One region of the Paenibacillus sp. RC73 genome, then DNA from elsewhere that is predicted to be linked to it. Evidence: predicted binding sites of a transcription regulator. Region 1 holds the regulator's gene; each other region holds the start of a gene.
The links. The regulator LexA, encoded in region 1, represses DNA repair genes until DNA is damaged. The targets are predictions, from matches to a motif close to CGAACATATGTTCG.

Region 2: recA (recombinase RecA) is a predicted target of LexA. The motif match lies at 1,996-2,009, and genes of this name have one in related genera.
Region 3: ABH897_RS05135 (DNA polymerase IV) is a predicted target of LexA. The motif match lies at 2,870-2,883, and genes of this name have one in related genera.

Annotation. Positions count from the first base shown of each region.
Region 1 covers NZ_JBIYCV010000020.1:47,349-53,168, reverse strand. The annotation lists gene ABH897_RS26640 (accessory gene regulator ArgB-like protein) at 1-521, shown strand, start outside; gene ABH897_RS26645 (hypothetical protein) at 1-7, shown strand, start outside; gene ABH897_RS26635 (cyclic lactone autoinducer peptide) at 518-664, shown strand; gene ABH897_RS26630 (LytTR family transcriptional regulator DNA-binding domain-containing protein) at 682-1,080, shown strand; gene ABH897_RS26625 (hypothetical protein) at 1,596-1,736, opposite strand; gene ABH897_RS26620 (hypothetical protein) at 1,779-1,949, opposite strand; gene lexA (transcriptional repressor LexA) at 2,513-3,139, opposite strand; gene ABH897_RS26610 (LysM peptidoglycan-binding domain-containing protein) at 3,330-3,698, shown strand; gene ABH897_RS26605 (DUF896 domain-containing protein) at 3,804-4,010, shown strand; gene ABH897_RS26600 (hypothetical protein) at 4,138-4,647, shown strand; gene ABH897_RS26595 (HAD family hydrolase) at 4,841-5,635, shown strand; gene ABH897_RS26590 (cupin domain-containing protein) at 5,747-5,820, opposite strand, start outside.
Region 2 covers NZ_JBIYCV010000001.1:235,616-241,435, reverse strand. The annotation lists gene pgsA (CDP-diacylglycerol--glycerol-3-phosphate 3-phosphatidyltransferase) at 1-467, shown strand, start outside; gene ABH897_RS01085 (competence/damage-inducible protein A) at 563-1,831, shown strand; gene recA (recombinase RecA) at 2,079-3,140, shown strand; gene ABH897_RS01075 (regulatory protein RecX) at 3,336-4,085, shown strand; gene rny (ribonuclease Y) at 4,463-5,820, shown strand, end outside.
Region 3 covers NZ_JBIYCV010000002.1:347,445-353,264, forward strand. The annotation lists gene ABH897_RS05105 (SDR family oxidoreductase) at 1-51, shown strand, start outside; partial or broken gene ABH897_RS05110 (Y-family DNA polymerase) at 238-373, shown strand; gene ABH897_RS05115 (VOC family protein) at 965-1,345, shown strand; gene ABH897_RS05120 (LysR substrate-binding domain-containing protein) at 1,595-1,852, opposite strand; gene ABH897_RS05125 (LysR family transcriptional regulator) at 1,920-2,051, opposite strand; gene ABH897_RS05130 (hypothetical protein) at 2,349-2,699, shown strand; gene ABH897_RS05135 (DNA polymerase IV) at 2,941-4,209, shown strand; gene ABH897_RS05140 (hypothetical protein) at 4,522-4,761, shown strand; gene ABH897_RS05145 (LysR family transcriptional regulator) at 5,089-5,820, opposite strand, start outside.

The sequences.
Region 1 (5,820 bases):
ATCTTGATTCTATCGCTCTTGATATTGCAACTCATATCAAAACAGTTGTACCGGATCATCCAGCTTCTATTGCGGTTTTAAAACATGGAATAGCCGTTGTGATTAATACAGTTTCAATCATTTTGTTAACTATTGGTATTTCATTTATTACGGGTAAGGTGCAGGAAACTGTACTGGCGATGATATCTTTTTCTATACTGCGTCAAGTTGTAGGAGGAATACATTTAAAGAGCAATATAGTATGCATTGTTGTATCTACAGCTTTACTTACCGCCCTGTCCTTTGTGAATTTAAACTATAATTGGATAGTTATTACTTCGATATTAAGTATAATACTTGTCTTGGTTTATGCTCCGTCTAGAATAGACGGGAAGACTCGTATACCTAAACGGCACTACCCATTGTTAAAAATTTGCGGGGTTGCAATAATAACACTTAATTTGTGGCTGGCTTTTCCGGTGGTAGCTGCTAGTTTTTTTGTTCAAAGCTTAACGTTAATAGAGAGGAGGTGCGAAAAATGAAAAGTCCTAAATTTAGTAAATTTAAGATTGGTATGTACTACAATGCTGCCATATTACTAACTTCACTTGCAGTTGTATCAGTGAGTACAGCGAGTTTGTCTTGGATTCACAGTCCCGAACCACCTGAAGAACTGTTGAAATAAAGTGGGAGATATATGAAATGCTAAACTTAACCGTCTCAGCTGATGATTCTCGAGGTATTAACAAGGGCGAAAACATACCAGTGGACAAGGTTCTTTTCATATCTAAAGGACGTAAGAGGGATCAGATTCTAGTTCACACATTCGAAAAAACATATTACATGATCGGCACCCTAAGGCATTGGGAAAGCTTCCTAAATAATAATGGGTTCCATTTCTTGAATGTAGACAGAAGCAATACTCTGAATGTGGAAAAGGTGAAAATTGTTAATGGCATTTTCAAAGACGCTTACTTTGAATGTGAGATAACAAAAACATCGAAGAGGTGTCCGATCTCTTATCACCGATTTGACGAGGTTATAGAGGAAATGGGTTTCATTAATTCGAACATAATCTTCACTGGAGTTGCTACTAGATAGCGGCTCTTTTTTTGTCAAAAATACTCGGCTTATATTGTCGAATCATAAGAGACATTCAGCACCCTGATTTTTGTTCATATGTCCCTAATTTTAGGAATTGATATAGGTAAGAGTTTCGAATTTCATAATCAAGGGAAAAAGAATGGGAGAAGGTAATGGGTTGTGTTGAGTTAACATTTTCGCTCCTTATGTTTATGAAACGAGGAAAAGCATTTCGTTCAGAGTACATAGGATAAATGATCATACAGTAAAGATAAAGACACAATAGTTCACAGGGGAGAATAGACATGAAAAAGCATTTTTTTGAATTTTCTCAGGACTGGGATTTAGATGAAGAGAATACGAAATTTTTATCAGTATTCACTTACTTCAAATGTTAAAATTCTGTTGAAAATGATAAAGTCCTACCGACTGCTAAAGGGCCCCTTAATATTGGTTCAATATCCGTTTTACACTATAATGCGGCACAAAAAAGCGGGAAGAAATCCTTCCCGCTTTTCGCTTAAAAACAATCATTAACGTCTGCGTTGTCTATCATTTACACTAAACAGATTAACAGCCAGTGCGTTACCTCTAGCACGTGCAATCGCTCTCTGATTTGAACGGATCGATAATCCTCTTCTTCTCACGTGACGTTTGAAATGTCTTTTACACATGATATCACCTCCCTTCACAAGAAATGAAGGTACGGATGAATTTTAGAAGTGTTTATGCTTACGGTTACGTTTGGAAATTTTGATGTTCAATGCATTGGTGGCTAGTGCGTTACCGCTTCTTGTTTCGGCGGCTGCGGCCTGAAAGACTTTTACGACCAGAAATTTGTTCTTGCCGATACGGTGCTTATACGTTTTGACTCGATTTTTGATCATCTTCTTATCTCCTTTGCTAAGGTCTACTTTATTCATATGTCAGTAGCGCTAGCAATGTATCAGCATAAATCTATTAAAAGCAAAAAGAAGCTATCACCTATGATCCTAATATTCAGAAACTAATAAAGTATGGAGATACGGAACGTAAAAAAACTTATGCTTACCTGCCGTATCCTTTCCCACTTTACGTTGTAGGAGAAAGTTACAGCAGATTAGCATAAGTAGAATAGTAAAGAATGAAGATAAGAAGCTGGTAAAAGAAATATTACTTATTATAAAGGGTTTTAAGTTTTTTCTCGTAATACGCTTCCTGGTTAAGAATACGATTATTCAGTTGTTCAGATAATATACCATATTTATCTAAAATAATGATATAATTCTTTTGATCCACCAATATACAGAACAGTAATTGCAGGTATAAACCGTTTAATCTATGGGCTATCAAAGGAAAAAGAATAGCTGTGAGGAACATTTTGTGTACATAAAATCAACACAAAACCGGCTTGCCATGGGCAGCCGGTTTTGTTGTAGCGGGAAGAATAACGGGGCTGAAAAATGAAAAATCAGTGGAAGTCCCGGAAGAGTCCTACAACCTTGCCCAAAATACTGACGTGCGTCAGACGAAGCGGTTCAAAGGCCGGATTTTCCGGTTGAAGTCGAATATGATCTTTTTCCTTGTAAAAAGTTTTAACAGTAGCCTCGTCCTCGTCTGTCATGGCCACGACAATATCGCCGTTATCGGCTGTCTGCTGTTGACGTACGATGACATAATCTCCGTTGGCAATACCAGCTTCAATCATGCTTTCTCCTACAACAGATAACATGAATATTTTATCCTCACCAACAAAATGTTGGGGAAGAGGAAAGTAATCTTCAATATTTTCTGTTGCTGTAATAGGCAGACCAGCTGTAACTTTGCCGACGACCGGAACACGACTAATTGAGTAATTAATCAAGTTGCTGTTATCCGATTCGTCTTGGCCGAGTAACTCGATGGCCCGCGGTTTCGTTGGATCACGACGAATCAGTCCCTTTTTCTCCAGACGATCCAAATGACCGTGAACCGTAGAACTGGAGGCCAATCCGACAGCCTCACCTATTTCGCGTACAGAAGGGGGATAACCCTTTAGACGCACTTCATTGCGGATAAATTCAAGAATGGCCTGCTGGCGGCTTGAAATCTTAGACATACCGTATCAACCCCATTTAGTAACGTTTGGGAAAATTATAGCATAGAACCTCCGTTCGTACAAACGTAAGTTCTAAATAATCCTAAAAAATAATCACGAACTTTTGTTCTCTTTTCTATTGAACAAAACAAATGTTCGTGTTATATTGTGAAAAAACATAGGAACAAACGTTTGGAGGACGCGACAAATGATGAAATATAGCACATATCAAAGTATTTTTCCAATGAATTTAGAAAAGATGCAAAATGTCCGGAATGAGAGAAGGGCGCAGCTTGTACGGACCATTTCCAACAGTCTCCTGCCCAAACTTCTTATTCTGGTTATCGTTGCCTGGATTGCGGGTGCAGGTGTACTGACGGTATTCGCGGCTCCTTCGGTTTCGAATGAAGAGGTGACCAAACTTATTGTGCAACCTGGGGATACATTGTGGCGGATTGCCTCCACTCATAAACCGGAACGAATGGATACACGGGTATATATAGAAGGAATTGTTCGGATTAACGGAATGGAAGATCGAGGAGTGCAGGCAGGCCAGCTTTTAAAGCTTCCGCACTTCTGATCAGTCACATTAGAGCTGTCAGGGAACGTGATACGGGAACCTTGACAAGCTCTTTTCTACATGTCAAAGTGTATTATATCTTTGCTTATATGGAGGGGACAGAATTTGGATATAGACAGCTTGGTACAGCGCATCAATGAATTGGCTCGCAAAGCAAAAGCCGAAGGATTGACGGAAGAGGAAACAACAGAGCGCGCCAATCTTCGGGAAATTTATTTGGATAACATTCGCCGTAATTTCCGGCAGCAACTTGATACGATTGAAATTGTGGACGAAGATACGTCGAAGGGAAATGGTGGGCTGACGCATTAATGTCGCTAAAGCGGCTTAGCCCGCGTAATTTGCTTTTCGTTTTTTAAGGTATCTATTTTTGGTATCTATATAGATTAGGATTGGTAGCAATTGTTTTAAGCAATATATTTGGGAAGGGAATTGAGAGATGGCCCGGTCATTTGAAAGAAAAGTTCGCAAAAACACAGCGCATTTGAATAAATCGCGCAAAAAGCAAGGCATCCAAACCATTAGTGGCGCCGGTTCTGCAATGGATATTTTCCGTGGACGTAATATTACCGTGCCAATCATGTTGGCTGGACTTGCAGTTCTGTATATGCTCATGAGTTATTTTTTGACTAAGACTGGTATGCGCGGCATGGACTGGCTTGTATTCGGCTTGTATTTGATGCTGGCTGTTATCTTTTTCATCCGCCGTCCTTATTTGAAGGTTGGAAAGAGCACGCTGTATATGTTGAAGGGTGGCAGAGAGCGTCCAATGACGGCAGAGGATATGAAAGCCATCAAGATTGAAAAGGGTTACGTAACGGTTGAAAGAAAAGGTAAGGGTGGCAACTTTATTTTTACAAAATCACTGGGCCGTTATGATACGGATGCCATTGCAGAGCGGCTTGAGAAGTTTGCGCTATCTAATCAGGTTCAAGTAGACAAAAAATAACGACTTCTGTTGGTTCGAATCGTTTAAATTGTCCGTGGGCCTGTAGCCTCTGTAAATAAGGTCGCATGATGTTATTTCATATAACACATTGCGGCCTCTTGATTAATATGGGCACATAACGATTGGAATGCTTGTAGACGCAACAAGGCAGAACAAGCGTACATATAAAGTGGAAAGAGAGTGGATAATACAGATGACGATTCAAGCGGTAATGTTCGATCTTGATGATACACTTCTGTGGGATGAGCGCAGTGTAGAAGAGGCATTTGACGCAACGTGCCAGACAGGTTCCCTGGAAGCAGGCGTTGATCCGAAAGCTTTGGAAGAAGCAGTCCGCAAGGAAGCGCGTGCTTTGTATGAGTCTTATGAAACCTTTAGTTTTACTCAATTGATTGGCATTAATCCGTTTGAGGGATTGTGGGCGAATTTTACGGCAGGAGAGCAGCCAGAGTTCCGGCAATTGGAACAGCTGGCCCCTGCTTATCGAAAGGAATCTTGGCGTAGAGGTCTCCAACAGTTGGGGATAGATAATGAAGAGTTAGCGCAAAAGCTGGCAACCCAATTTGCCTTGGAAAGACGCACCCGTCCCCATGTTTATGAAGAAACGTTTGAGATTCTGGAGCAGTTGAAAGGGCAGTATAAGCTTCTTTTGTTGACAAACGGCTCCCCTGATCTACAGCAGGAGAAGTTGGATGGGGTTCCGCAGTTAGCTCCATTTTTTGATCACGTTGTTATTTCAGGTTCGTTTGGTAAAGGTAAGCCGGACCCGTCTATTTTTCAGCATGCTTTGGGGCTTCTCGGTATTGAGCCTGAACATGCTTTAATGGTGGGGGATAAGCTGACGACTGATATTCAAGGGGCTCTGGCGGCAGGTGTGCACTCCGTGTGGGTGAACCGCAACGCCAAAACCAATACTACAGAAATCAAGCCAAAGTTCGAAATTAAGCATCTGTCCGAATTGGATGGAATTATTCAATCGTTTAAGTAAGTGCTTTTCGGCTCTTATTATAGTAACAAGCCCAAAATACTCCCTCCGCTCAGGCATCTCAGAGCAGAGGGAGTTGCTTTATCCACATTAGGATGGATTCGTATTATAGTATTATGCCTTAATAAACGATGGATCTTCAAACGGTTCGGCAATCCACCCATTTTCTTCGATGAACAAACGTACTG
Region 2 (5,820 bases), on a different contig from region 1:
CGTATAATCAGTTGATGGCGGCTATCATTTTCCTCATAGCCGCCAGCACGGATGGTCTTGACGGATACTTGGCCCGTAAAAATAACATGGTCACCAACTTGGGGAAATTACTGGACCCTCTTGCGGATAAGCTTCTGGTAACTGCTATTTTGGTTTCTTTGGTGGAAATGGGCAAGATTGATTCGTGGATTGTTGTTGTCATTGTTAGCCGTGAGTTTGCGGTTACTGGTCTGCGTCAGATTGCTTTATTGGATGGCTCTGTGGTCGCTGCAAGCAACTGGGGCAAATTAAAGACCATCATCCAGATCGTTGCCATTGTAGCGTTGCTCATTAATAATTTTCCGTTTGTCTTTCTGGGTATTCCGTTTGATTTAATAACGATATGGGCGGCTGCGTTTATTACTATTTACTCGGGAATTGACTATTTTGTAAAGAACAGCCATTTACTTCGCTCCTCCAAGGTTTAACAGGATAAGTTTCATGGGAACAGCGATAGGGAGTTTGCTTATTGCTGTTTCTTTGCATAATTCCCACAACATTCGCTCTACAGGAGGCAGAAACGATGAAAGCTGAAATCATCGCAGTAGGAACTGAATTATTGCTCGGACAAATTGTGAATACAAATGCCCAATATTTGTCACAAGAGTTGGCTACGGTTGGGATTGATGTATATTTTCAGACGGTTGTTGGCGATAACATGGATCGACTTCAGGAAGCGGTACGTCTGGCTCAGAAGCGTGCGGATATTATTTTGTTCTCCGGTGGTCTGGGACCGACTCAGGATGATTTGACGAAAGATGCAATCGCCGCTGTGCTGGGGCGTAAATTACATATAGACCGTCTCGCTATGGATAAGCTGGAACAGTTTTTCCATAATCGCGGGGTGGAAATGACCGAAAATAATCGGCGTCAGGCGCTTTCCATTGAAGGGGCTACTCCTCTTGAAAATGAGACAGGTCTGGCTGTGGGCGATGCGATTGCACAGGATGGTAAATATTATGTAGTTTTGCCTGGACCGCCGAAGGAACTCAAACCGATGTTTGAGAATCAGGCGAAACCTTGGTTGCTCCAGCAAGCACTGAGTGGTGAGGAACTGCCGATTTATTCGAAAATGCTAAAGTTTGCAGGAATCGGCGAGTCAGCTCTCGAAACCCGCTTATTGGATCTGATAAAATCACAGACAGACCCGACCATTGCTCCTTATGCCAAGGAGGGAGAGGTCACAATCCGTATATCCACCAAGGCGGCCAGCGAGAGCGAGGCACTGGTCAAGCTGGGGGCTACGGAAGCAGAAATTCAGCAGCGTCTTTCGGAATACATGTATGCGAGCGAGGACGTCACGCTGGAGAAGGTTATTGTGGATTTGATGTCCAATCGCGGACTGACTGTTAGCGCGGCAGAAAGCTGCACAGGTGGAATGCTGATGGAGCACATCACTTCCGTTCCGGGCAGCTCAGTTATGTTTCAGGGCGGTATCGTGTGTTATTCCAATGAAATGAAGAAGAAGCTGCTCAACGTGCCTCATGATTATTTGGAGGGGGACAATGCGCCCGGCGCAGTAAGCGAGGAAGTAGCCCTTGTGCTTGCAGAGCAGGCGAGAATGGTCACGGACAGTGATTTCGGACTCTCGGTTACAGGTGTAGCTGGACCCGGATATTCTGAGCGGAAGCCGGTTGGTCTGGTTTATATCGGTATTGCTGAGCGTGATAAGGAGACTGAGGTATACGAGCTGAAGCTGAGCGGGAATCGTGAAGCGATTCGTCTGCGGTCTGTTAAAGCAATCCTGTACAGATTATGGCGCAGACTGGTGGAAAATGAGAAGCTCTCTTAATGATCTGTATCCGACGCGAGTTTTCATAGAGTTGTTTTAGGTAAACGATTAATGATATAATCATACTATCGGAAGAACCGTTGCAAAAGCCTTTTTGCCTGCGGTTCTTTTTTGATTTAAGAGACAGATGGAAGTATAGAAGAGAACTGTCTAAACAAAAAAAACGAATGTATGTTCGAAAAAATGCTTGGCAAGCGTGTCAAAACAAGGTATTATTAAAGTACAAACAACGAAGGATGTGAGTTTATTGTCAGATCGTCGTGCTGCGCTGGATATGGCGCTCCGTCAAATAGAAAAGCAATTCGGTAAAGGTTCCATTATGAAGTTGGGTGAGTCCACCCACATGCAAGTGGAAACGATTCCCAGTGGTTCGATTGCTTTGGATATTGCGTTAGGAACGGGCGGCTTCCCGAGAGGCCGAATTATTGAAGTATATGGACCAGAATCATCTGGTAAAACAACAGTAGCTCTTCACGCTATAGCAGAGGTACAAAAAACAGGCGGACAAGCCGCTTTTATCGACGCCGAGCATGCGCTTGATCCATCGTATGCCAGCAAGCTGGGTGTCAATATTGATGAGTTGTTGCTATCGCAGCCAGATACAGGAGAGCAAGCACTTGAGATTGCCGAAGCGCTTGTACGTAGTGGAGCGGTAGACATTGTTGTTGTTGACTCTGTAGCGGCACTTGTGCCAAAAGCGGAGATTGAAGGTGAAATGGGGGATTCCCATGTTGGTCTTCAAGCCCGTTTAATGTCGCAGGCATTGCGTAAGCTGTCCGGTGCTATTAACAAGTCGAATACCATTGCTATCTTTATTAACCAATTACGTGAAAAAATAGGTGTTATGTTCGGTAACCCTGAAACTACACCAGGTGGACGTGCTCTGAAATTTTATTCTACAGTTCGTTTGGATGTCCGCCGCATTGAAAGCTTGAAAAGCGGTAATGACGTTGTAGGTAACCGCACACGTATTAAAGTGGTGAAGAACAAAGTCGCACCTCCTTTCCGTCAGGCGGAAGTGGACATTATGTACGGCGAAGGCATCTCCAAGGAAGGCAGTTTGATCGACATTGGTACGGAGTATGACATTGTCGATAAGAGCGGAGCCTGGTATTCCTATGAAGGTGAACGACTAGGTCAGGGACGTGAAAATGCGAAGCAATTTTTGAAGGAAAATCCGAACATTGCTAGTACGATCGAACAAAAAATTCGGGTGGCCAGCAATTTGATTACGACGGTAGCTCCGCCGACAGAAGAAGAGTTGGCACAGCAAGCCAAGGAAGAACAGGAATTGCTGGAGCTTGAATAAAGCTTGGTGAATCCTGGTTCGTGAACTGGAGCCAGGGGTTATGGCACAGCCGTTTGAATAGCATGATTCTGATGCCCTGCACAGTTGTGCAGGGTATTTTTGCATCGAATGTGGCCTGCGTGTCGGCTACATTTTACTTTTGCGTGGCGGGCGTTTTCAGCTTGCTTTCGTGAATATCAAAGTGAGGGAAGCACATTGCAATTGGAAGATGAAGGTGAACACACTTCGAAGGAAAATGAGCAGCAAGGAATTTCCCTTTTTCCTGATCATGAGGAATTGATGGTTACGAGGGTGGAACAGGGGCAGGGTAGGCAACGCGGAAGATACACGATTCATTTTGGCCTGTATTCATTGTCCGTACTGGAAGATGTAATGATCAAGTACAATATGTTCAAAGGAACGACTTTCGTCAAAAGGGAACTGGAAGAAATCGTTCTGGCGGACGAAAAGCAACAGGCATACGTGCACGCGCTTCGTTATTTGGGACTAAAGCCACGTACACGTCAGGAGATTGAGCAGCGTTTGACGCAAAAGGAAATGGGTCAAGCTGTTATTGATGAAGTGTTGAACCGTCTGGAGCGGGAGCAACTTGTGGATGACGATCTATACGCCCGTCAGTGGGCAAGGCAGCGCATAACGAGCCAGCGGAAGGGGAAGATGTGGGTAAGGCAGGAACTGCGTCAAAAGGGCATCTCTAAAGCCTCTATCGGGGAAGCTTTAGGTGAGGTCAGCGATCAGGAGGAATGGGAGAGCGCTTTGATAGTCGGACGCAGGAAATGGAATCAGGTGCGTGGAGATATAATGGAGAAGAAACGGAAAACGTACCCCTTTCTCATGAGACGCGGATATTCGGGGGATATGACACGCCGCGTAGTCAATCATCTCACGATGGCCGAGCAAGACGGGGCTTCCGATGACGAGGAATTATCGCTGTGGGATGAATAGCTGTTAAACAGCCGGGCATCCATTAGCTGGCATAAGCGAACAGGATGAGCTGGTTATCACATGGAAAGCCACATGGTAATCTACTAAAGTTTGCATTCCCTTGACAATGCCATTTGTCAAATAATAAAATATATATGAAACGATGCTTGTGGAACACCCTTTTTCCTTCCAAAAAAGTGGAGTCCATGGGTACGTTCTCATCGCCAAATAACAAGTGATGCCGCTATGCCAGGCGGAATTGTACATGTGAAAGCATGTGCATATGAAATGAAACGGCCGCGTGCCGTTATCTTAGTTTGACGATCAAAGCTAATGTGACAATTGCAAAAAGTCCCAAGGAATGCCTTGGAGGAACCAACGGGGAGGTGAACAGTATGATGATGACTGCGATCTGGTTCGTTCTCGTTGCTGTAGCCGCGTTATTCTTTGGGTTCGGGATTGGTTATTTTATTCGCAAATCTATTGCAGAAGCTAAAATCTCCAGTGCGGAAGAAGCTGCCGCGCAAATCGTGGAGAACGCGAAAAAAGAGGCAGAAGCGCTGAAGAAGGAAACGGTATTGGAAGCGAAAGATGAAATTCACCGCATCCGTGCCGAAGCTGAAAAAGAAACTCGTGAGCGTCGGAATGAAATTCAACGACAGGAACGAAGATTGCTGCAAAAAGAAGAATCGCTGGATAAAAAATTGGAATCGCTGGAACGTAAAGAAGAACAAGTGGCCAACAAAGAGAAACGAATCGATGAAACCCAGCAGCAGATTGATTTGATTTACAAGAGTCAGGTAACTGAGCTGGAGCGTATTTCCAATCTGACGACGGAAGATGCCAGAAGTATTATTCTGTCCAACGTAGAGCAGGAAGTTCGTCATGAAACCGCTCAGATGATTAAGGAAATTGAGCAACAGGCCAAAGAGGAAGCGGACAAAAAGTCTCGTGAAATTATCACACTGGCCATCCAACGCTGTGCGGCGGACCATGTGGCGGAAACGACGGTTTCCGTTGTCACGTTGCCGAACGAAGAAATGAAAGGCCGGATTATCGGACGTGAAGGCCGTAATATCCGTGCGCTTGAAACCCTTACGGGAATTGACCTCATTATTGATGATACGCCGGAAGCGGTTATTTTGTCCGGATTTGATCCGATTCGCAGAGAGATAGCGCGTACTGCGCTTGAGAAGCTCGTAGCGGACGGACGGATACATCCGGCTCGTATTGAAGAAATGGTGGAAAAATCCCGTAAAGAAGTGGATGAACGAATCCGCGAGTATGGCGAACAAGCCACCTTCGAGGTGGGCGTGCATAGCCTGCATCCGGATTTAATCAAGATCCTGGGACGTCTCAAGTTCCGTACAAGCTACGGACAGAACGTATTGAAGCACTCGATGGAAGTTGCATACTTGACAGGTCTGATGGCCGGAGAACTGGGCGAGGACGTTACACTGGCAAGACGGGCAGGGTTGCTGCATGACATCGGGAAGGCGCTGGATCACGAAGTGGAAGGATCACACGTTGAAATTGGCGTGGAACTGGCGAAGAAGTACAAGGAACACCCGGTCGTCATCAACAGTATTGCTTCACATCACGGCGACTGCGAAGCGACTTCAGTGATTGCTATGCTGGTTGGGGCGGCAGACGCCCTGTCGGCAGCAAGACCAGGAGCGCGGCGTGAAACACTGGAGACGTACATCCGTCGTCTTGAGAAGCTGGAACGCATTTCCGAGTCTTTTGAAGGCGTGGA
Region 3 (5,820 bases), on a different contig from region 1:
AACTTAGAACAGTTCTTGGTTGAGCTCCAACCTGTTCTAATGAAGGGCTAACTCATTACATTTCATTGCAGTTAGTTCAGGCATTTTACGCCTCCTTTTTAAAATATTTTAAAGTTGTAAAATAAACAGGAAGCAGCAGCTTCTATTTTATATGGAGCTGCTCTTATCTATCGATAAATACATATATATCGATTAACCACCTTATGAACAAGAATTTATAAAATTAAGTCTTGGTAAAGAGGATCCGGAATTATTTTGGCAGCCTGTCCTATGGCAAAAAGCTTCGGAGTGTCTACAGCAAAACGGCTCGGTGAAGCTCTCAAGAAGTGTCCTGAGCTTGTGATTTGCCCGTCCCCATATGAAATATTATATTGGTGCCAAGCAGGATAGTCTCCACTTCCGCAGACTGAACATAATCCCGGGGCAGGGTCATTATATGACCGATCGATTTTGGGGGTGTATCCAATGTTTCCGGCTTGACGGGACTGTGATCCAGAGTATCAGCAAAAAAGTGTGCATATTAATATTTGTGCATAATTGTTTCTATATGTACTACATTGTAAAGATTTAATTGTGATTTTACTTTATATTACAATGTACATAATTAACATCTATAAATATTGTGAAATGTTGTATTATTTGATAAGTAATTAGAAAATGAGTCTAATAATTTTTTAAAAGTGAGGTATGGGATATAATACCTTGGGAGGGGGGGACCAGTGACTGAAACTATCAATGTTGTTCCAGTTAAGGATGGTTCTATGCATTTTATGATAAGGTAAGATGGGGATAGCTTATGTTGAGTTCTTCTAGAACAATGTTTTTAGGTGACTTCCATATTCAAGAATCTAAATATAATCTGTTATTTTTTTGTTGTACTTAATGCAGTCCAAACGAAGAGAACATTTCTTTGTAATAAAAGATACTGGAGAAGCCACCCATCTTTAAAATAGGAGGAGAAATAATGATAAAACGGCTTGATCATCTCGTTTTAACTGTTAGAAAAATTGAAGAATCCGTACATTTTTATACCCATGTTTTGGGTATGAAGGAGGAAACGTTCGGTTTAAATCGTAAAGCATTGCGTTTTGGCGATCAAAAAATAAATTTACATGAAGCTGGAAAAGAATTCGAACCCAAAGCCCAAAACCCGGTGTCCGGGTCTGCTGATTTGTGTTTCATTACCGATAAAAACATCGAAGAGATTGTGAATCATCTAGACACCATTGGAGTGAATATTGAGGAGGGACCCGTAACCAGAACAGGCGCGCTAGGTCCTATTGTATCCGTTTATATTAGAGATCCGGATCAAAATCTTATTGAAATATCTCAGTATTTAGTGTGATTTTACATGTTGTGACCAAACCGCACCCTATTTCCCACAAGTTATAGTGAGTTCTATTCACTTCAATTCCAAAATATCAGGTCGTAGTAACTGGTTCATTAAAGAGGAGACAGGTTTCCCATGCTTTTAATTTTATTTGCGTATCAGATGCATCCCAAATACGGTTAATCCTAGCATCCAATAGAGATGAATTTTATAATCAGCCCGCTGCTCTAATCTTTTCATCTTGTTCCCAGTTGTAAAATTTCCCTAAGAAAATTTGGCTATAATAAAATTTTTAAAACTCCCAGCAGCGGGCGGTAAATATCTCTCAATCCTCCATGCTAATCCTATGGATCGGTGGCATTCTGGGACATTTAGGCGGACTTGGACAACCTTATGGGTGTCCAGTCCCTGTAAGTCTGGAAGCAACGATACGCCAAGGCCTGAGCCCACCAGTCCCGCAACGGTTGCGACCTCTTCGCCTTCAAAGGTGATGTGAGGTTGGATTCCGTGTTCTTGAAACATCAGATCCGTGGTTTGACGGAGAGCGTATCCTTTTTTAACAAAATAAGGGATTCATTAGCTAATTCGTTCAAACCAATGAAATGAGCTTGGAGATTGATCGGCTTAATGCTGGCTGGGAAAGGTTCAGTACCTCTGAAGCTCGCGTAACATGCTGTATGTCAGCCAAGACCTGAAAATATTTTAATTGTTGAATTTCCATACGTGTCCTCCTGAATTCATTTCACATTATTCATTACTGAAATGCATCGAAAGCATACTTATCATAAATTATACTTCTGTCATCGTTGATGATACCATAAGATTATCAGGTTGAGTCGATATGATGTGGAGGGTTTACAATGCACTATCTTAACGCCGTAATTCTGATAAGTCTAGCTGGATCGCGACTGAACTTATCACTAGACCAGAGAGTCCTTTCCACAATATTGGCAGCATAATAGGTAAACGCACTCGCGGACGTCACATTACTCTCCAAAATCTGTATCGAACTACTCAATTGTTATTTAAGGAACAAAAGTTAATAGGGACGAGCAACGAAGAGAGATACCAAGTTGCATTAAACTATTATCGATCAATTAAAGATACATTCTCCAAGGAATGGATTGACTACGGGGAGTACCGTATCACTCATATTGTTTGTCTAGATGCTCTTTCTATTGCGGGGTCCAAGCTTCTAACAATGTGCATAAATGAGCGTGATAGAATCGATTATAATATGATGCATAAGAGAGTAAAGAAGCTCAGTACAATGAATTGGTCATCTGACGGTCCTTTAAAATATGTAAAAGGTGTGAGTGGATCTAAATCTTTAGCAGCAGATTTAATCGATATGATGCTTTTGGCGTAATTGTTTTTATATCCCTAAACATCTTAGATAGACTTAAGCTCTTTATTAGTAATATATTTTTTATAAAAGGCAGGATGCTTAGCACATGATATAAGTAACAAAAATAGTGGAGATAGCTCTTTAATTGCTGTCTCCACTATTTTTTTAATTCCAGTATTTACTTTGTATATAGAACGTATGTTTGGTATATAATTGACTTGTGAATGTATGTTCTTATTCATTTGCTTTTTGGAGGTGCAACATGATTAAAAAAGATAAGAGAACAATTTTTTTAGCAGATTGTCAAAGTTTTTACGCTAGCGTGGAAAAAGCTTCTCACCCAGAATATAGAAATAAACCACTTGTGGTAGCTGGCGATCCTTCACGTAGGTCGGGAATCATTTTAGCGGCGTGCCCCATTGCAAAAAGTTTTGGTGTAACTACAGCAGAGCGTCTGGGAGAAGCTGTGAAAAAGTGTCCTAAACTTGTTATCGTACGACCACGGATGAAATACTATATTGATGTTTCTTTAGCAATCACGAATATATACAAGGAGTATACTGATCTTGTAGAAGTGTTTAGTATTGATGAACAGTTCTTGGATATTTCTGGTAGTGTAAGAACGTTTGGTGATTCATTAGTTATTGCAAAAGACATTCAGCAAAATGTTCTTTTACAAACTGGAGTTTGGGTTCGAATAGGAAGCAGCTTCAATAAGATACTTGCAAAAATTGCAACTGACATTTGGGCCAAGAAGAACAAAAGCGGGATTTTCACACTATCCAGAGCAGAAGTTGAACATTTATTGTGGCCACAGCCGGTCAGCAAAATGTTTGGAGTGGGATCGCGGATGACAGCACATTTTGCACGGCTTGGCATAACAACTATTGGAGATATAGGCAGAATGACTTTGCCAGAACTTAAGACGAAACTCCGCAGTCATTTTGGAAAACAGTCGGACATCCAGGCTGAGATTATGTGGAGAACTGCTAACGGTTTGGACGATAGTCCTGTTATCCCATCTACGCTCGATTCCCCGCAAAAGTCGATAAGCCATGCAATGACCCTGCCCAAGGATTATTCGAACAAGAATGAGATTGAAACGATTTTGCTTGAACTCACCGAAGAGGTTTGTCGAGACAGCCGTCGTAAAGGGTATATGGGTTCTGTTGTGACTGTCAGTTGTATATGCAGTCCATATGAAGCCCCTACTGGATTTTCCAGGCAAATGAAGCTTACTGACCCGACTAACAATACGAATAAAGTGTACGATGCAGCAAAAAAAATATTTTATAATTTTTGGAATGGCATGCCGATACGACGCCTAGGTGTCACTTTAAGTGAACTGGTTGACGATCAAACATATCAACTCTCCTTCTTTGAAGATCAGGAGCGTACACGTTCCCTGGAAAAAGCAACAGATAGCATTAAAGAACGCTATGGTAGTGCAGCTATTGTAAGAGCTTCCTCTTTGACCAACGCCGGTCAGGCGCTGGAAAGGTCCCTAAAAATCGGGGGGCATTATAAATAAACAGTTCGCAGATAAGGAAAATAAAACTAATCATCTAGCACTATGCATTTAGAATGCTCCTTTAAGATAGTACCATAAATCAATAATACAAAAATAATTATGCTTTCCATTGCTAAAGGAATATAATGTATAAAGTATGTCAAATTTACGATGAGGGTGTAGAAAATAAATGAAAAGAACACTGCGTAATCTTTCCCAACATCTTAGTCGAAGCTTTACTAGTGCAAGAAAAAAATTATCAAGAGTATCTTTATTTGAATGATATGCCTGTTAGCAAGAAGAAAGAAGACAAATTCCAATTTGATCAGTTTCATGCTCACTATACCGACCATCCAGTTGTCACAGGAGCAGACGGACTTCATTCTGGAGCGGTTGAAGCGAGGTTCGCTGGACCTCGGCTACGTTTATCTGCTTGTAAAGGACGAAGACATAGAGATTGTAGCTCGTATACTTCGCCTTATTGCGTGGTTGTTGGAGAAATCTCGTATTCGATCTCATCCTGAATATTCATACCGAGCTTTGTTCGGTGCGTATCTGGAAGCTGTGAAATAGATCTTTGCACGCAGTGGATGCCTCAATCCGAATTCTCCCCACTTCTTCGGACAAGAACTTGTTCTCCTTTGCCGTAAAGGACATACACATGATCCTTTTACAGATCGGATACCTCATTCACTAAATGGGTGGATGGACAGAGGCAGAAAATGATAGAAGCATATTTCAAGATATTCTGAAAAGTCATTTCGAATTTAAAAAATTGCTTGATTATTGAACAAAAAATTTGTTATAGAGGAACGATGGCTCTATTAGATCGTATTCTAGTTACTGTAGTTAAGATTCTAGATGCATATAGAAAAAAGGAAGCTCTTTATATAATTAAATTTATCCTGTACTACTTTGAAAAAGCTCAATAAACCTTTGAGTTGCTGAAGAAAGGGGCAAATCTTTTTTGATAGCAATACTTAGAAACCTTTTAGGTATGGTTTCTTGGATTGGTACTTTGAATAGCTGTTGTTGATCCAAATCGCTGCGAACAAAATCCTCGATTACACATGATATGCCCAAACCTTTTTTAGCAAACTCAATTAACAGTTCCATGGTACTCAGCTCTACTTTAGGTATTACTTTTAAGCCATATGAAGTGAAAAAGTTGTCAATGTACTTTCTTGTATTAAGTCCTTTCTGCATTAGAATGATCGGGTAATTTACTACTAGTTCTTTTAAGAATATTGGTTTATCACATATTTCTTTAAATCTCTCACCTACTACAAAACAATCTTGTATTTCTATTTTTCCAATCACCGTCAGAGAATCTCTGCTTCCGTTCAGATTGATGATTCCTATGTCAACTTCGCCTGACTCTAGCTGCTTAATTGTAGAATGAGTAGATTGATCTTTGATATAAATCTCGATATTAGGGTAAGCCAAGGAGAATCTTTCTAGGTATTGCATCAAGAAGTTACTACAAGCTGTTGTGCTTACGGCTATTCTTAGTTGGCCAGCATCTAAATTCCTTAATTCCGAAAATTTTCTTTCAGCCGCCTGTAATAACTCATAGCTTTGTTCTACATATTGAAATAATACCTCTCCTTCTACAGTAAGGGACACTCCTTG